DNA from 2 places in the Comamonas aquatilis genome. Region 1 is predicted to be linked to the other one. Evidence: predicted binding sites of a transcription regulator. Region 1 holds the regulator's gene; the other holds the start of a gene.
What was found. Region 1 encodes NrdR, which represses ribonucleotide reductase genes. Its sites were predicted from a motif close to CACNANATNTNGTG; they were not measured.
Positions count from the first base shown of each region.

Region 2: the regulator NrdR is predicted to act here: its motif matches at 1,595-1,608, upstream of ACNAZA_RS08565 (ribonucleoside-diphosphate reductase subunit alpha).

Region 1 is NZ_CBCSIW010000004.1:93,571-102,407, reverse strand. It holds gene ACNAZA_RS07385 (lytic transglycosylase domain-containing protein) at 1-292, shown strand, start outside; ZMP/ZTP riboswitch at 450-606, shown strand; gene glyA (serine hydroxymethyltransferase) at 641-1,888, shown strand; gene nrdR (transcriptional regulator NrdR) at 1,910-2,386, shown strand; gene aroC (chorismate synthase) at 2,702-3,799, opposite strand; gene ACNAZA_RS07365 (CoA transferase) at 3,931-5,379, opposite strand; gene ACNAZA_RS07360 (CBS domain-containing protein) at 5,513-5,965, opposite strand; gene ACNAZA_RS07355 (O-acetylhomoserine aminocarboxypropyltransferase) at 6,183-7,481, shown strand; gene ACNAZA_RS07350 (alpha/beta fold hydrolase) at 7,548-8,357, shown strand; gene ACNAZA_RS07345 (PoNe immunity protein domain-containing protein) at 8,388-8,837, shown strand, end outside.
Region 2 is NZ_CBCSIW010000005.1:3,264-12,100, forward strand. It holds gene ACNAZA_RS08565 (ribonucleoside-diphosphate reductase subunit alpha) at 1-1,469, opposite strand, end outside; gene ampD (1,6-anhydro-N-acetylmuramyl-L-alanine amidase AmpD) at 2,092-2,697, opposite strand; gene ACNAZA_RS08575 (sigma-54-dependent transcriptional regulator) at 2,678-4,201, opposite strand; gene ACNAZA_RS08580 (sensor histidine kinase) at 4,249-5,991, opposite strand; gene ACNAZA_RS08585 (PP0621 family protein) at 6,030-6,266, opposite strand; gene ACNAZA_RS08590 (cytochrome C assembly family protein) at 6,263-7,075, opposite strand; gene ffh (signal recognition particle protein) at 7,501-8,837, shown strand, end outside.

The sequences.
Region 1 (8,837 bases):
CATCGAAGGCGGACTGCGTTACTACGTGGGCGCCGCCAATCTGCCCAGCGACGGCGGCTATGCAGCCAAGGTACTGGCCGAACACCAGCGCATGCGCGCGGCCGTCGGTCTGCGCGGCGACTCTCTGTTGACAGCCAAGGCCGATGCGCCTGCGCAAAAGGTCAAGGCCAATCCTTCGACACATGCCAAGGATACCCTCACCTCCTCGGCCATCGACAGCCTGAGCCAGCCCTCGGCAGCGCTCGACAAGAACGTCGTCAAGCTGGCCCAGGCCAACGTAGGGCAAATGTAAGGCGTCTGCCTCTGCACCCGGGAGCTGGCCATGGCCAGCTCTTTTCATTGGTGCCACTCCAGTGCCGGCAGCTTTTGTGCAAATGCACAAAACGCAACAAAGCCCATGGACTTGCAGCGGGAGCTTGGGGAAAGCCCGGCCCGGCTCAGCTACACTAGCGGGTGTACGCAACTGGCGATAGGCGCAGAAATTTCTCTGCCGCTGACGTGGAAACCAGCAGACTGCAAGGTCTGTGAACCACCGGGGAGCGTACCGCCCAAGGTCGCAGCGATTGCAACCCGCAAGCGTTTCAGCCGTTCGCCTGGGCAGCCCTTGGCCTCAAGGGAATTTCAAGTTCACAGGACTGCCATGTTTCAACGCACCGATACCGTCGAGAAAGTCGACCCCGAACTGTTTGCCGCCATCCAGGCTGAAAACCATCGCCAGCAAGAGCACATCGAGCTGATCGCCAGCGAGAACTACTGCTCGCCCGCCGTGATGGAAGCCCAAGGCTCCCAGCTGACCAACAAGTACGCCGAAGGCTATCCAGGCAAGCGTTACTACGGTGGCTGCGAGCATGTGGACGTGGTCGAGCAACTGGCCATCGACCGCATCAAGCAAATCTTTGGCGCTGAAGCCGCCAACGTGCAACCCAATTCCGGCTCGCAAGCCAACCAGGCCGTGCTGATGGCGTTTGCCAAGCCCGGCGACACCATTCTGGGCATGAGCCTGGCCGAAGGCGGTCACCTGACCCACGGCATGGCGCTGAACATGTCCGGCAAGTGGTTCAAGGCCGTTTCCTACGGTCTGGATGCCAACGAAGCCATCGACTACGACAAGATGGAAGAGCTGGCGCGCGAGCACAAGCCCCGCATCATCGTTGCCGGCGCCTCTGCCTACGCTCTGCACATCGATTTCGAGCGCTTCGCCAAGATCGCCAAGGAAGTCGGCGCCATCCTGTGGGTGGACATGGCTCACTACGCCGGTCTGATCGCTGCTGGTGTGTATCCCAACCCCGTGCCCCACGCCGACGTGGTCACCACCACCACCCACAAGAGCCTGCGCGGCCCCCGTGGCGGCGTGATCCTGATGAAGGCCGAGCACGAGAAGGCGCTGAACAGCGCCATCTTCCCCGGCCTGCAAGGCGGCCCGCTGATGCACGTGATCGCCGGCAAGGCCGTGGCGTTCAAGGAAGCCCTGACTCCTGAGTTCAAGGCTTACCAGGAACAAGTGGTCAAGAACGCCAAGGTCATGGCCGACACGCTGACCGAACGCGGTCTGCGCATCGTCTCCGGTCGCACCGAAAGCCACGTCATGCTGGTGGACCTGCGCGCCAAGGGCATTACCGGCAAGGCTGCTGAAGCGGCTCTGGGTCTGGCTCACATCACCGTGAACAAGAACGCAATCCCCAACGATCCCGAAAAGCCATTCGTGACCAGCGGCATCCGCATCGGTACTCCCGCCATGACCACCCGTGGTTTCGGCGAAGAAGAAACCCGTATCACCGCCAACCTGGTGGCCGACGTGCTGGACAACCCCAACGACGAAGCCACTCTGGCTGCCGTGCGTGAGAAGGTGGCTGCACTGACCGCCCGCCTGCCGGTTTACAGCAAGTAATCAAGGCCCTGCCGTTCTGCCATGAAGTGTCCCTTCTGCAATCACCCGGACACGCAAGTCGTTGAGACACGCGAGTCCGAAGACGGGGCCTTCATTCGCCGTCGCCGCCGCTGCGGCGGCTGCGACAAACGCTTTACCACCTACGAGCGACCCGAGGTCAGCTTTCCCACGGTGGTGAAAAAGGACGGCCGGCGCATTGAATACGAGCGCGGCAAATTGCAGGGTTCTTTCCAGATTGCCTTGCGCAAACGCCCGGTGAGCACCGAACTCATCGATGCCGCCATTGAGCGCATCGAAGACAAGCTGCTGAATCTGGGCACGCGTGAAGTGGTCTCCAGCCGCTTGGGCGAGCTGGTGATGGAAGAACTCAAGGGCATGGACAAGGTGGGTTATATCCGCTTTGCCAGCGTGTACCGCAGCTTCAAGGATGTGGACGATTTCACCAGCATCATGGATGAGGTGCGCAGTCCCAAGAATCCCAAGCCGCCCAAGAAATAAGTTCTCTGCCGCAGCCAAAGCCACCCTCGGGTGGCTTTGTTGTTTTTGCCAATCGCAGCAAAAACAGAAGCGGGATGCGCTTGCCAGTCAAGAAATTCAGTTTTAAACGCACCTGAAGTGCAATGCAATCAAGCGCCATTAGCTTTTAATTCAATAGCAAATTCAATGAGTACGGGCTACAGCCCCGCTGCCGTGCCCCACAAAGCACAACGCCAACCCTGGCGATAGATGCCGGGGCTGGCGTTGATACGAACTATCGAGTTTTCAAGCATAGCGCGGGGCCGGCTTGCTCCGCGCCATGCGGCGATTCAAAGCTCAGGGCGCTGCAGCAGGAATCGGCTTCAGGCCCGAATCCACATCCCCACACTGGGCGCGGTGGCGCAGCGCGTGATCCATCACCACCAGCGCCAGCAGCGCCTCGGCAATGGGTGCGGCGCGAATGCCCACGCAGGGGTCATGGCGGCCCTTGGTGATGACTTCGGCACTCTGGCCGTGCACGTCAATCGACTCACGCGGCGTGATGATGGAGCTGGTGGGCTTGATGCCAATGCGCACTTCCAGATCCTGGCCGGTGCTGATACCGCCCACAATGCCGCCGGCATTGTTGCTGCGGAAACCCTCGGGGCTCAGCGAATCGCCATGCGTGGTGCCGCGCTGGGCCACGCTGTCGAAGCCAGCGCCAATTTCCACGGCCTTGACGGCATTCAAACCCATCATGGCGTAGGCAATATCGGCATCCAGTCGGTCATACAGGGGCTGGCCCAGGCCAACGGGCATGTTGCTGGCGTTCACGTGCAGAGCCGCACCGCAGGAGTCGCCGCTCTTGCGCAGCTGCTCCATGTATTCCTCGTACTGGCTCACATCGGCCACGGGTGCGAAGAAAGGGTTGTGGGGCACATGCTCCCAACTCTCGAAACCGATGGGCAGCTCGCCGATCTGCGTCATGCAGGCGCGAAACTCGGTACCGAACTTTTCCTTGAGCCACTTCTTGGCCACGGCACCCGCCGCCACCGTGGGCGCCGTCAATCGTGCCGAAGAGCGGCCGCCACCGCGCGGATCGCGGATGCCGTACTTCTGAAAATAAGCATAGTCGGCATGACCGGGGCGGAAGCTCTGCGCAATATTGGAGTAATCCTTGCTGCGCTGGTCCGTGTTGCGGATCAGCAGCGCAATCGGCGTGCCCGTGGTCTTGCCCTCGTACACGCCCGAGAGAATCTCGACGGCATCGGGTTCATTGCGCTGGGTCACGAACTTGCTGGTACCGGGGCGGCGGCGATCCAGATCATGCTGGATGTCTGCCTCGCTCAGCTCCATGCCCGGAGGGCAGCCGTCAATCACACAGCCAATGGCCGGACCGTGAGATTCACCAAAATTCGTAACCGTGAAAATTGTGCCAAAGGTATTGCCGCTCATAGACTGCGGATTATCGTTGATGTGGCGGCCCAGGTGCCGCAGCCGCCTTCTTGCTTCGGCATTGCTGGCTTGTCCTGCCCTCGCTGCAAGGCAAAAACCCGTCCCCCTGTCACCCGCGCTTGCCGCGCCGCTTACCAGTGCGCCTCATCCGTGCCCGGTGGCACCGAAGGCCTGTCCCAGGCTGCAGGCGTGCGCGAAAACTGCGCGCAATGGCGCACGGCCTGCAGCCGCCCAAAGCCGCTGTCCAGCATTTCCAGATATGGCGTGATATCGGGCCTTGCCTCGCTCCATTGCGGCTGCTCCACACGCCCCAGGCTGCGCAACCAGTGCGCCACACCTGCCAGAGTGACGCGCACCCGCCAGCTGCCGCCCTCCCGGGCCTGGCGCAGCAAGGCCGCCTGTACGCCAAAAGCCAGCAGAAAGCCCGCCCCATAGTCCAGCGCCTGCATGGGCAGGACTTGCGGCTTGGCCAGACCACGGGCCGCCGCTTCATCGGCGTTGATGCCGGTGGCCGTCTGCACCAGCGAATCAAAACCACGCCGCCCGGCCCACGGACCTTGCCAGCCATAGGCGCACAACTCGCCCACCACAATGCCGGGGCGCAGTTGCGCCAGCTGCTCCGCACCGAAACCCTTGGCCGCCAGCGCACCGGGGCGATAGGCCTGCATAAAGACATGGGCCTGGCCCAGCAAGGCCCTCAGCGCCTCACGGCCCTGCGCCGTCTCCAGATCCACATGGGCCGAACGCTTTCCGCGGCTGGTGTCGGCAATGGCATCGATATTGGGCAGATGCGGGCTGTTGATCAGCATCACCTGCGCACCATAGGCTGCCAGCGTGCGCCCGGCCACGGGGCCTGCCAGAATGCGCGTCAAATCCAGCACCTTGAGACCCGCCAAAGGCCGCTGCTCCGCCCCCAATACAGGCCAAGCCATGGGCGGTGCGTCGCCCATGCGTTCGATCGCCACCAGCGGCTGGGCGGCAATGACGGCCGCATGACCCAGCGCCTGCCATGCTTCATGGCTGCGCGATGCGGCAATCGGCAGGCCTTGTTGCGCCGCCGCCACTTCAAAACGCTCTGCACTCCACTGCTGCAGCGCCTGCTCCACGGCGGCCCTGGGCGTGTCCGGCCCGGGCGCCAAGCCTAGCAGCGCCAGCGCGCCATCGCGGTGATGCTCGAAATTGGCATGAATACGCACCCAGCCGGGCGCGCCCACCGCCGCGCCGCAGGCATAGAGACCGGAGATGGGCGACCAGAGATCGGGTTGCAGGCCATCAAGCAGAAAGTAGCCGCTGCTTTCAAACGCCGCGTGCTGGGCGCTGATGGCCACGGTTTGCGCAGGCCGGCTGCCATCGCGCAAGTCGCCGATCTCGGTCGCCATCAAGGCCGCTGCGCCCACACTGGCCTGCACCAGATCGGCCGCCGCAAAGCTGGCGGCAAAGCCCTGGGCCTGGCCCGTCAGTTGCGCGCGCTGCAAAGCCTGGGGATCAAGCCCGCACTGCGCCCACAGTCCGTGCAAGGCCGAGACGGCATTCGCACTGACAGCAGCATCAAAATCTGAAGCGTTTTCAATATTTTTCATAGCAAACAGCGCTTGACAGCTAAGCGCTTCACGGCAATTTCATTGAAAAAACAAAAAACCCGCACAGCCAGGCTTGCGGGTTTGAGGTTGGATGGCGTAGTAGACGCTGGGTAGGTGTGTTCTACAGCTGCGCTTACTCGGCGCCCTGGCGTTCGCCTTCGGGCCAGTCGCGGATATAGGCCTTGAGCATGCGGTTCTCGAAATTCTGACTGTCCACCACGGCCTTGGCCACGTCATAGAGGCTGATCACGCCCATGAGCATGCGCTTGTCCATCACCGGCATATAGCGGGCGTGGCGGTCCAGCATCATGCGGCGCACCTCGTCCATATCGGTTTCCATGGTGCAGGTCATGGGAGCATCATCCATGGCGGAGCGCACCGTCATGCTGCCGATGCCGCCGCCTTTGACAAAGCCCTGAATCACTTCGCGGAAGGTCAGCATGCCCACCACATCGCCATGGTCCATCACGACCAGGGAGCCGATGTCCTTGTCCGACATCACCTGCACCGCCTCGGCCAGGCTCTCATCGGGCGACACCGTGTACAAGGTATTGCCTTTGACGCGCAGGATGTCACTTACTTTCATTGCCGTTCTCCGAATCTGAATTGAGCACCTTGTCCCCCACGTGTCACCACGGCGGCCGGACAGTTCGCAAGGCACTTTAGTGCGTACACAAATATAGCCCACAATGCCTGCAGCATCAGGCAACTGAAGCGACTGCACCCCGTAAATTCCCCATTCTGGTGCATCGATTCACGATGTCTGAACCTCTCTCGCCAAAACACCAAAATGGAGACAAGACATGCCCGGCTACTCAGACCCCGGCTTTGACACCCTGAGCCTGCACGCAGGCGCACAGCCCGACCCGGCCACCGGCGCGCGCGCCGTGCCCATCCATCTGACGACCTCCTTCGTCTTCGAGTCCAGCGACCACGCGGCCAGCCTGTTCAATCTGGAACGCCCAGGCCATGTCTACAGCCGCATCTCCAACCCCACCAATGCCGTGCTGGAGCAGCGCGTATCGGCCCTGGAAGGCGGCGTGGGCGCCATTGCCGTGGCCAGCGGCCAGGCCGCACTGCACCTGTCGATTGCCACGCTGATGGGCGCGGGCAGCCATATCGTGGCCAGCACCGCCCTGTATGGCGGCAGCCAGAACCTGCTGCACTACACGCTGGCGCGCTTCGGCATAGAGACCACGTTTGTCAAACCCGGCGACATCGACGGCTGGAAGGCCGCCGTGCGCCCCAACACCAAGCTCTTCTTTGGCGAAACCGTGGGCAACCCCGGCCTGGATGTTTTGGACATTCCCACCGTCAGTGCTATCGCCCACGAAGCCGGCGTGCCGCTGCTGGTGGACTCCACCCTGACCTCGCCCTGGCTGATCAAGCCTTTCGAGCACGGCGCGGACATCGTCTACCACTCGGCCACCAAGTTCCTGTCCGGCCACGGCACGGTGATAGGCGGCATCGTGGTCGACGGCGGCAGCTTTGACTGGGAAAAGTCGGGCCGTTTCCCCGAGCTGACCCAGCCCTACGACGGCTTTCACAACATGGTGTTCAGCGAAGAGAGCACCACCGGCGCCTTTTTGCTGCGTGCGCGCCGTGAAGGCCTGCGCGACTTTGGCGCCTGCATGAGCCCGCACAGTGCCTGGCTAATCCTGCAAGGCATAGAGACCCTGCCGCTGCGCATGGAGCGCCATATGAAGAACACCGAAAAAGTGGTGCAGTTCCTGGCCAGCCATCCGCTGGTCAGCCGCGTGGGCCACCCCATGCTGGAGACGCACTCCTCGCATGCGCTGGCCCAAAAGCTGCTGCCGCGCGGCGCGGGCTCGGTATTCAGCTTTGACATTGCCGGCAACCGCAACCAGGGCAAGAAGTTCATCGAAACGCTCAAGGTCTTCAGCCATCTGGCCAATGTGGGCGATTGCCGCTCGCTGGTGATTCACCCGGCCAGCACCACGCATTTCCGCATGACGGACGAAGCCCTGAGCCAAGCCGGCATCAGCCAGGGCACGATCCGTTTGTCCATCGGCCTGGAAGATGCCGACGATCTGATCGACGACTTGAAGCGCGCCTTGAAGGCTGCAGAGAAAGCGGCCTGATGCTGCCCGGCCTCGATATTTACGTAAAAACAGCCTCTAGCGCTTATCACCATTGCGGGAATAGCTATGTTTTTTGAAGTCAACAACGCGAAAATCTACGCCTATACCGGCGGCAAGGCCTTCGATGCCGCCAAGCCCACCGCCATCTTTATCCACGGCGTGCTTTGCGACCACAGCGTCTGGGCACTGCAAAGCCGCTACATGGCCAACCACGGCTGGAATGTGCTGGCCCTGGACCTGCCCGGCCATTGCAAGAGCGGCGGTGCGGCCTCCCAGACCGTGGAGGAAGCCGCCGCCTTTATCGGCCAACTAATGAACGCAGCCGGTCTGGACAAGGCCGCGCTGATCGGCCATAGCTGGGGCAGCCTGATTGCCATGGAAGCGGCGGCCCAACTGAAGGAGCGCATCAGCCATCTGGTGCTGGCGGGCACGGCCTTTCCCATGAAGGTCTCGCCCGCGCTGCTGGATTCGGCGCTGAACACGCCCGAAAAAGCCATTGCCATGGTCAACACCTTCTCGCGTGCCACGCTGGCACCACCCAATGGCGCCGGCAGCTGGGTATTTGGCGCGGGCATGGCCCTGGGCCGCCGGGTACTGGCCAGTAATGCAGAGACCAATCTGCTGCACACGGGCTTTAGCGCCTGCGACCGCTATGCCGGCGGCGAGGCGGCCATGGCCCAGATCAGCGCCCCTGCGCTGTTCGTGCTCGGCGAGCAGGACCAGATGACACCGCCCAAGGCTGCCAAAGGCCTGATCGAAGCCGCCAAGGCGGCGGGCAAGCCGGTCAAGGTCCAGCTGATTGCCAACGGCCACAACCAGATGACGGAGTCGCCCGACGCCACGCTGTTTGCGATCCGGGATTTTCTGGCGGCCTAAAACCGTCGTATCTGCCACTAAGCTCGGGGCATGACCACCGCTTTCATGCCTTATAGCCAGTTGGCCGCCGCCTGCGCCAGCTGGCAGCAGATCCCTCTGACCGGCCTCAGCCCGCGCCGCCCGCTCAATCTGGCGGACAAAAAAGCCGACTGGAAAGCCGCTTTGACCACGCTGCAGCGCTTTGCGGGTAGCTCCGGCTACCAGGCTCCGCTGCAGCTGCCAGCCCATGCCGCACTGGAGAACTATTGGGATTGGCAGGCTGCCGGGCAAGAAGCCTGCCATCTGCTGATCTACGGCATGGATCTGGGCCTGAGCGGCTATGTGCTGCGCCCCATCTATCTGGAAACCGTGGCGCTGTGGAGGGATGCGGCTGCCGTGGCCGGCCATGCCCGCGCCAGCATGGGTCAGGCCACGGGTGCAGACTATGGCGTGCCCGCGCCCATCAACACCCGCAGTGCGCAGTACAAATACGCCGTCATC
Region 2 (8,837 bases), on a different contig from region 1:
ACGCGCTTCATGAACAGGTCTGGAATCCAGTTGGCCGTGTTCATGTCGTGGGTGCGGCGGCGGTCATCGCCGGTGTTCTTGCGCAGTTCCAGGAATTCTTCGATGTCCAGGTGCCACGATTCCAGATAGGTGCAGACGGCGCCCTTGCGCTTGCCGCCCTGGTTCACGGCCACGGCCGTGTCGTTGACGACCTTCAGGAAGGGGACCACGCCTTGCGATTCGCCGTTGGTGCCCTTGATGCGGGCACCCAGAGAACGCACGCGCGTCCAGTCATTGCCCAGGCCGCCGGCAAACTTGGACAGCAGAGCGTTTTCCTTGATGGCGTCGTAAATGCCGCCCAGGTCGTCTGGCACGGTGGTCAGATAGCAGCTCGACAGCTGCGAGCGCAGCGTGCCGCTGTTGAACAGCGTGGGCGTGGACGACATGAAGTCGAAAGAGCTCAGCAGTTCATAGAACTCGATAGCACGGGCGTTACGATCCTGTTCATTGAGCGCCAGGCCCATGGCCACGCGCATGAAGAAGGACTGGGGCAGCTCGATGCGTGTCTTGCGTACGTGCAGGAAGTAGCGGTCATACAGCGTCTGTAGACCCAGGTAGTCGAACTGCTGGTCTCGCTCGGCCTTCAGGGCAGCGCCCAGGCGGGGCAGGTCGTACTGGAGCAGTTCGGGGTTGAGCAGCTCGTTGTCCACGCCGTTTTGCACAAAGCCGGGGAAGTACTCGGCATAGGCCGCTGGCATTTCCTCGGGTTGCACGTCGCGGCCCATGACTTCGCGCACGATGGTGTGCAGCAGCAGGCGGGCGGTGACATAGGTGTAGTCGGGGTCTTTCTCGATCAGCGTGCGGGCTGCGAGGATGGAAGCCTTGTACACCTCGGCCAGGGGCACGCCGTCATAGAGGTTGCGCAGCGTCTCGGCGACGATGGGGGCAGCCTGGATGTCGGCATTGAGGTTGCGGCAGGCCGACTCGATCAGTGCCAGCATGCGCTGCTGGTCCAGGGGCACGCGCTGGCCGTTGTCCATCACATGCAGCGAGGGCGCGGGAGCGGCGGCGGCAATGGCGGCGGCTTCGGCAGCCTTCTTTTGCTCGGCACGTTCCTGGTTGCGGCGATCACGGTACAGCACATAGGCGCGGGCCACATCGTGGTGACCACCGCGCATCAGGCCCAGTTCGACCTGATCTTGAATGTCTTCAATATGGAAGGTGCCGCCTTCGGGGCGCGAGCGCAGCAGGGCGCGCACCACGGCTTCGGTCAATTCATTGACGGTATCGCGCACGCTGGCGGATGCAGCGCCCTGGGCCCCGCGCACGGCCAGGAAGGCCTTGGTCAGGGCGATGGCGATCTTCTGAGGGGCAAAAGGCACTACGTCGCCGTTGCGGCGAATGATTTGGTAGTTGTCAGCAGTCGCAAAGGATGCGTTTGCGGCGCCAGTTTGCGCGGCAGAAGACAGGGGATTCAGCACTTCTTGCATAAGTTTCCTCTGGATCGAAATGTGGATAAGGCAGGCAGCGGCCTGCACAGGTGGCAGGCCCTCAAGGAGACGGATCAGCGCTTCGGTTTACACATGGTTTGCACAGGGTGTGCACAACTTGTAAACACTAGATATGGGGTCTGAGGCGCTTTCAAACACTACCGGTAGTGTATCGCTGTTGAATTGAACAGGGTGGCTGAATGCTTGAAATCACCGTGATTCATGGCACTCCGACGCCGCTGGTGAGCACCCAATTACGGCTGCAACCCCCCGTATTTCCGTGCTTTGCGGCGCTTGGCGGCCTGGCTGGAAAATTTGTAAAAAATTCATGTGTTTGCATCAGGCGACAGGCTAGGCCAAGACGCTATTGACAGTACGGAGAATGCCGGTGAATCCGACCGTAAAGCGAAGAGCATGCTAAGGGCGAGTAGCTGTTCGCCCGCATGGCAGGCATGCTGGAATGCATAAAAGATAGCGGCAAGCGCAAGTTATGAAACAGGTTTGGACTTTCTTTACCTTGAATCCAAAGAAATAAAAGTGTTACGTGCTCCTGATTCAAGAGTGCTGTTGGCTTCGCGACTGCGTGTTCAGGCCGTGTTTCTGGCCTGTTGATGCTGCGGGCCTAGACCTGGGAGGGGAATTCCCAGGCGCTGGTCGCTTGGCCCACATGCAGGCTTTGCTGCAATCGCTGCCAGTCAAAGCCGCTGCCCGGATCCTGTTTGCGGCCCGGGGCTATGTGCTCGTGGCCGGCGATATGGCGCACGGGATAGTGTGCGCCTATGGCCTGGCACAGACTATTCAGGGCCCCGTACTGCGCAGCTTCAAACGTCAGGCCTTCCAGGCCCTCCAGCTCTATGCCGATGGAGTCGTCGTTGCAGCGCTCGCGCCCGCGCCATTGGGAGACGCCTGCGTGCCAGGCACGGTCGTCGCAGCTGACGAACTGCCAGATCTCGCCAAGCCGGGTGATAAAGAAGTGCGAGGACACTTCCAGGCCGCGAATGCCCTGGTAGTAAGGGTGGGCGTCCCAGTCAAGCTGGTTGGTGAAGAGCTGCTGCACGGCGCCTGTGCCGTACTGGCCGGGAGGCAGGCTGATCGAGTGCAGCACCACCAGATCAATGTCGGCCCCCGGCGGGCGCAAGCCGTAGTTGGGTGAAGGCAGGTGGCGAGCGGTGTCTAGCCAGCCTTTTTTCCAGCGGCCGGACGAGGACTTATGGATTGCTGCGGTCATGGTCCGGGCTTTCGGAGTCGCCGCGTACGCCATCGCCGGGCAAGCTGATGCCCAGGCGCTCGATGCGGTAGCGGATTTGTCTCAGGCTGATGCCCAGTTTGGCGGCCGTGGCCGTGCGGTTGAAGCCGTGGTCCTGCAAGGCGCGCTCCAAAATAGCGCGCTCCTGGTTGTCCAGCCACGACTGCAGATCGTCAGGCAGCTCGTCGGATGCGGGTTCAAGCGAAGCAGGAGGCGTTGTGGCCGTGGCCACGCCCGGAGGCGGCGGCGGGGTAAAGCCGTTGGCGGCTGGCTGTGTACCGCTTTTCTCGGGAGAGGTTGCCATTTCGGCCGCTGCAGAGGCCAGGGCTTGCTCGGGAATGCGCAGCGGCCCTTCGTCGCCCAGGGCAATGGCGCGGTGCAGCACGTTCTCCAGTTCGCGTACATTGCCTGGTAAGGGAAGCTGGGCGATCTGGGCCAGGCTGGTGGCATCCAGCTCGGGCTCGGGCATCTGGGATTCGCGGGCCAGCCGCGTCAGCAAAGTGCGGCACAGGGCCGGCAGGTCTTCGCGGCGCTCGCGCAGCGGCGGCAGCGCAATCTCGATCACATTGAGCCGGTAGTACAAATCCTGGCGAAAGCGCCCGCTTTGCACATCGGCAGCCAGATCGCGGTGGGTGGCGCTGACGATGCGCACGTCCACCGCCTCCTCCTGGGTGCTGCCCAGAGGGCGAACCTTGCGCTCCTGTATGGCGCGCAGCAACTTGGCCTGCATGGCCAGCGGAAGATCGCCAATTTCATCGAGAAACAGGGTGCCGCCCTGGCCGGCCTGAAAGTAGCCTGGTCTGTCCTGGGTGGCGCCGGTATAAGAGCCTTTGCGGGCGCCAAAGAATTCGGCCTCCAGCAGGTTCTCAGGAATGGCGCCGCAGTTCACGGCAATCAAGGGGCCCTGGCTGCGTTGGCTGCAGGCATGCAAGGCCTGGGCCGCCAGTTCCTTGCCGGTACCCGATTCCCCGTGAATCAGCACGGGAGCCATGCCCTTGGCCACCTTGGCAATGCGTTGCTTGACGGACTGCATCAGTGCCGAGGAGCCGACCAGCGCCAGCAGTGCATCGCCGCCAGCGACAGTGCCGGTATTGGTCGTGTTTGTGGCGGCAGGGGCGGCACCCGGCGGCGGTACGGCGCCAATGCCTTGCACGGCCGAGGCCACGACCTGGCGAAACTGGCGCAGATCCACCGGTTTGGTCAGGTAGTCAAATGCACCGGCGCGCAGCGCTTCCACCGCGTTTTCGGCCGAGCCGTAGGCGGTGATGACGATGCAGCGTTCGCGGCGCTGCTGTTCACGCAGCTCCAGCAGCAGCTCCATGCCGCTGCCGTCAGGCAGGCGCATGTCGGAGATCAGCACATCGAAGCGGCGCGACTGCAGCTGCTCGCGTGCTTCCTGCACGCAGGCGGCGGTTTCCACACGGTAACCTTCCCTCAGCAAGGTCAGCTCGTACAGAGTGCGCAAATCAGGTTCGTCATCGACCACAAGAATCGATGCGCTGGCAGAGGTGGTGGAAATAGAGGTCACAGGGCTTAGACCACAATCAAATCGAACAGGGACTGCGCATTGGCAGGCCCTACGCTGCTGCTGAATACCACGGTGAAGGCATTGCCTTCCTGCATGCCTTGCGGTGTGGGCCGGGGTAGTCGCTGATAGCTGATGGTGGCACCGTAGCGCTGGCACAGCTCACGGCAGATATAAAGGCCCAGGCCGCTGGAGCGGCTCTGGGAAGAGAAGAACGGTTCGAACAAATGCCGCAGCACGCTGCTCTCAAGCGGTGCGCCATCGCTCCAGACCTGCAGCCAGCTTTGCTCTGCCGTGGCAGGGATGAAGGCGCTGACGCCATGCCCGCTGACAATTTGCAGGCTGTGTGCCTGCTGCGCATGGCTGCGGTGGCGTTGGGCATTGTCCAGCAAATTGACCAGCACACGGCGCAGATGCTCCTCGTCAAAGTTCACGACCTGCGCGGGGGCAGCCAGATGGAGCTGCAGCAGAGGTTGCTGCGAGGCCTGGCTTTGCCATTCGCGGCAAGTCTGCGCCGCATGGCGATCCAGCGCCAGCGGCGGGGTCTGGGCCAGAGCATCTTCCTGCTGCACGCGGGCAATATTCAGGATTTCCTCTGCAATGCGGTTGAGCCGCTCGGCATTCTGATTGACGATGTTGCACAGCTGCTGCGCCCCTGGCTGGCCGGCCAGGTCTTCCGCCAGCAAGGCATTGGCTTGGACGATGGCGGCCAGAGGGTTGCGAATCTCGTGGGCGACCGCGGCCGACATGCGGCCCATGGAGGCCAGCTTTTCGGTGCGCAGCTGGGCTTCCATCTCTCGCAAATCATGGAGAAACACCACGCACAGCGAGTCTGCGGATTCGGCATCGCTGGCCATCACTTCGGTAATGCGTGTGCGCAGGTGCAGGCCGGTGCGCCCCTGCTGGGGCGTGGCCTGCAGATGCACCGTGGCCGTGAGAGGACTGTTCTGGGCAAAACTCAGTTGCACGGCATCCATCAGCGGTTCCCAGGCGGTTTGGGTCTGCAGCGAAAAGCTGGGCGGATGGGAGGGCAGCAGGCTCAGCAACCGCAACGCTGCCGGATTGGCTTGCTGTACGCGCAGGCTTTGATCGACGACCAGCACGCCGTCAGACAGGTTGCTGATGACCAGGGCGTTGACCTGCTCCTGTGTCTGCGTGCGCAGACGACTGTGCAGGGCGGCTGCCCGTTCGCGGCGCACGCGGCGCGAGAGATCCTGCGTGAGATAGGCCATGCCGAAATAGCCGGCGCAGGTGAAGGCCGTCTGGTAGTAGGCCTGGGTGGCATCGCTGCCCTGACTGGCATGCAGCCATGAAACCATGGCCAGCAAGAGCAGCGTGACGCTGGCGGCCGTGCCCATGGCCAGCAGCATGCTGCCCAGGGCCGATGCAATCAGAATCGGGATGGCGAGCAGCGCCATGTAGTTGAGGTTGCTCGATTGCAGAATCTGCAGCAAGAAAACCGCCGCAATATCCACGCCTATGACGGGTAGCCACTGCAGGCCGGCCGTAGGCGCGGGCAGGTTGCGCGCTGCGGCCCAGCGCATCACCACGGTCAGCGCGAGATAGCCCAGGCACACCAGCCAGACCAGGGGACTGGCCGTGGCTTGCAGCTGAGTGCTCAGGGCCTGAAGCAGGACCAGGGCTGTGGCCAGCAGCACGCGGCCGCTCAGAAAGGCTTGCCAGATGCGGATAAAGGGCGCATTGAGGCTGGCATCGGCCTGCCGCGTAATCGAGACATCCAGCGGAATCATGGTTTGGGCCCATGGCGACTGGGATGAAGGTTGCTCCATCAGCGACGGGCCGCCTGCGCCTGGTGTTCGGCGCTGCAGTAAAAACGGCTTTTTTCGGTCAGCGCCTCGGCGCGCGGCAGGTGCACTCCGCAGTGGGCGCACTCCACCATGTCCTGCGGCGCAGCCAGCTTGCGCCCGGCGGCGGGCTGGGGGCGCTCCATCTGCGCCTTGCGACGCTTGCTGCGCCAGATGCCGACCGCCACGACGATGACCAGGAGAACCAGCAGGAATTTCATGCGCCACGCCCCAGCAGTACTTCAATCACAAAGCGTGAGCCCACATAGGCCAGCAGCAGCAAGAGCGCGCCGGCATACAGCACGCGCACCGCACTTTGGCCGCGCCAGCCAAAGCGCTTGCGCCCGAACAGCAGCACGGCAAACGTGATCCAGGACAGCAGCGAAAACACGGATTTGTGATTCCACACCCAGGCCTTGCCGTACAGCTGTTCGCCAAACAGCCAGCCTGCCGCTAGCGTGGCCGTAAGAACCGCAAAGCCCGCGCTGACGAAGCGGAAAGTCAGGCGCTCCAGGGTCAGCAACGGCAGGCCGCTGTCATGGTCGCCACCTTGGCGCATATTGCGCTCCGCCCGGTTCATCAGGGCCGCATGCACCACGGCGGCGGCAAACAGGCCATAGGAAGCAATGCCCAAAGCCAGGTGCAAGGGCAGCCAGGGCGATGCATCCACATGCAAGGGCTTACCGGGGAATAAAACCGTGAGCAGCACCGCGATGCTGCCCAGCAAGGAAAGCGGCCAGCGCGAGCGTAGCTGCGGGTACAGCTGCTGCTCCACCACATAGACCGTGAGCACCAGCCAGGCGGTGATGGACAGTGCCGGGGCAAAGCCGAAGTGCGGTTCCTGCGCCAGCAGACCCCAGGCCAGCGCCAAACCGTGCAGAGCCCAGGCCACGCGCAGGCTCAGTCTGGCCACTGTTTCCCGAATCCGTTGGGAGGCCAGCGCTGGAATCGCATAGGCAAGGGCTGCGGCGAGCGCCAGAGCCCAGGCGGAAAGACTGGTGCTGGCTGCAGAATAAGGCATGGAGAGCATGCTTTCTATGATAGCTGCGAGGACTCATAGTCGCCTTTTGTGTGCGGGCCAGGCGAGGACTGATTTTTCAATGACGAGCTTGCTGTCTGGGTGTGGGGCCCGCACACGGCTGCGTCTCTGGGATTTGGCCTTGTGCAGAAGGCTTTGTGGGGAAGGCCGATTTCGGCCGCATTCTGGCGGCACGGCTACACCCGCTTGACGGGCTTGCTGCCGGCCATGGTGACCCTTGCACCGATGAAAGCGCCTACTTTGCAAGGGCAGACCACTGAGAAGCAGGGCAGTTGGTAAAATGGAGTGCTTCGGGCGGGCAGGCACTGCTTTTCCTGCCAGCAATGCTGATTGCGGCCCAAGCCGCCCGACCTCGAGTCTTCCGGGACTCACCCAAAGGCGGCAGCACCGTCTACAACTTCAGAACACTTCTGCTTATGGCCTCCGCACTGACCGACAAACTCTCGCGACTCGTCAAGGAGATGCGTGGCCAGGCCCGCATCACCGAATCCAATGTGCAAGACATGCTGCGCGAAGTGCGCATGGCCTTGCTGGAGGCCGACGTGGCCCTGCCCGTGGTGCGCGACTTCATTGCCCGCGTCAAGGAAAAGGCCCTGGGCCAGGAAGTCATCAGCTCGCTGCAGCCCGGCCAGGTGCTGGTGTCCATCGTCAACAAGGAACTCGCTGCCACCATGGGCGAGGGCGTGGCCGACATCAACCTCAACGCCCAGCCGCCCGCCGTCATCCTGATGGCCGGTCTGCAGGGTGCCGGTAAAACGACGACCACCGCCAAGCTGGCCAAGCATCTGATCGAAAAGCGCAAGAAGAAGGTGCTGACGGTCTCGGGCGACGTGTATCGCCCGGCCGCTATCGAGCAGCTCAAGACCGTGACGGCCCAGGCCGGAGCCGAATGGTTCCCGTCTACGCCCGACCAGAAGCCGCGTGATATTGCCGTGGCCGCCCTCGATTACGCAAAACGTCATTTCTTTGACGTGCTGCTGGTCGATACGGCCGGCCGTCTGGCCATCGACGAATTGCTGATGGCAGAAATCAAGGACTTGCACGCTACCTTGAAGCCCGTCGAAACCCTGTTCGTGGTCGATGCCATGCAGGGTCAGGATGCGATCAACACGGCCAAGGCCTTCAAAGAAGCGCTGCCGCTGACCGGCATCGTGCTGACCAAGCTCGACGGTGACTCGCGCGGTGGTGCGGCCCTGTCGGTGCGCCAGATCACGGGTGCGCCCATCAAGTTTGCCGGTGTCTCGGAAAAGCTCGACGGTCTGGAAGTCTTCGATGCCGACCGCCACGCACAGCGCGTGCTGGGCATGGGCGACATCGTGGCCCTGGTCGAGCAGGTCACCAAGGGCGTGGACATGGAAGCCGCGCAGAAGATGGCCGAGAAGCTCAAGAGCGGCGATGGCTTTGACCTCAACGACTTCCTGGCCCAGCTGCAGCAGATGAAGTCCATGGGCGGCCTGTCCACCCTGATGGACAAGCTGCCGGCCGAGCTGGCGGGCAAGGCCGGTGCCGTGGACATGGACAAGGCCGAGCGCGAGATCAAGCGCAAGGAAGGCATCATCTGCTCCATGACGCTCAAGGAGCGCAAGCACCCGGCCCTCATCAAGGCCACACGCAAGAAGCGCATTGCCGACGGCGCCGGCGTGCAGGTGCAGGAAGTCAACCGCCTGCTCAAGGAATTCGAGCAAATGCAGACCATGATGAAGAAGTTCAAGGGCGGCGGTCTAATGAAGATGATGAAGAAGATGGGCGGAAT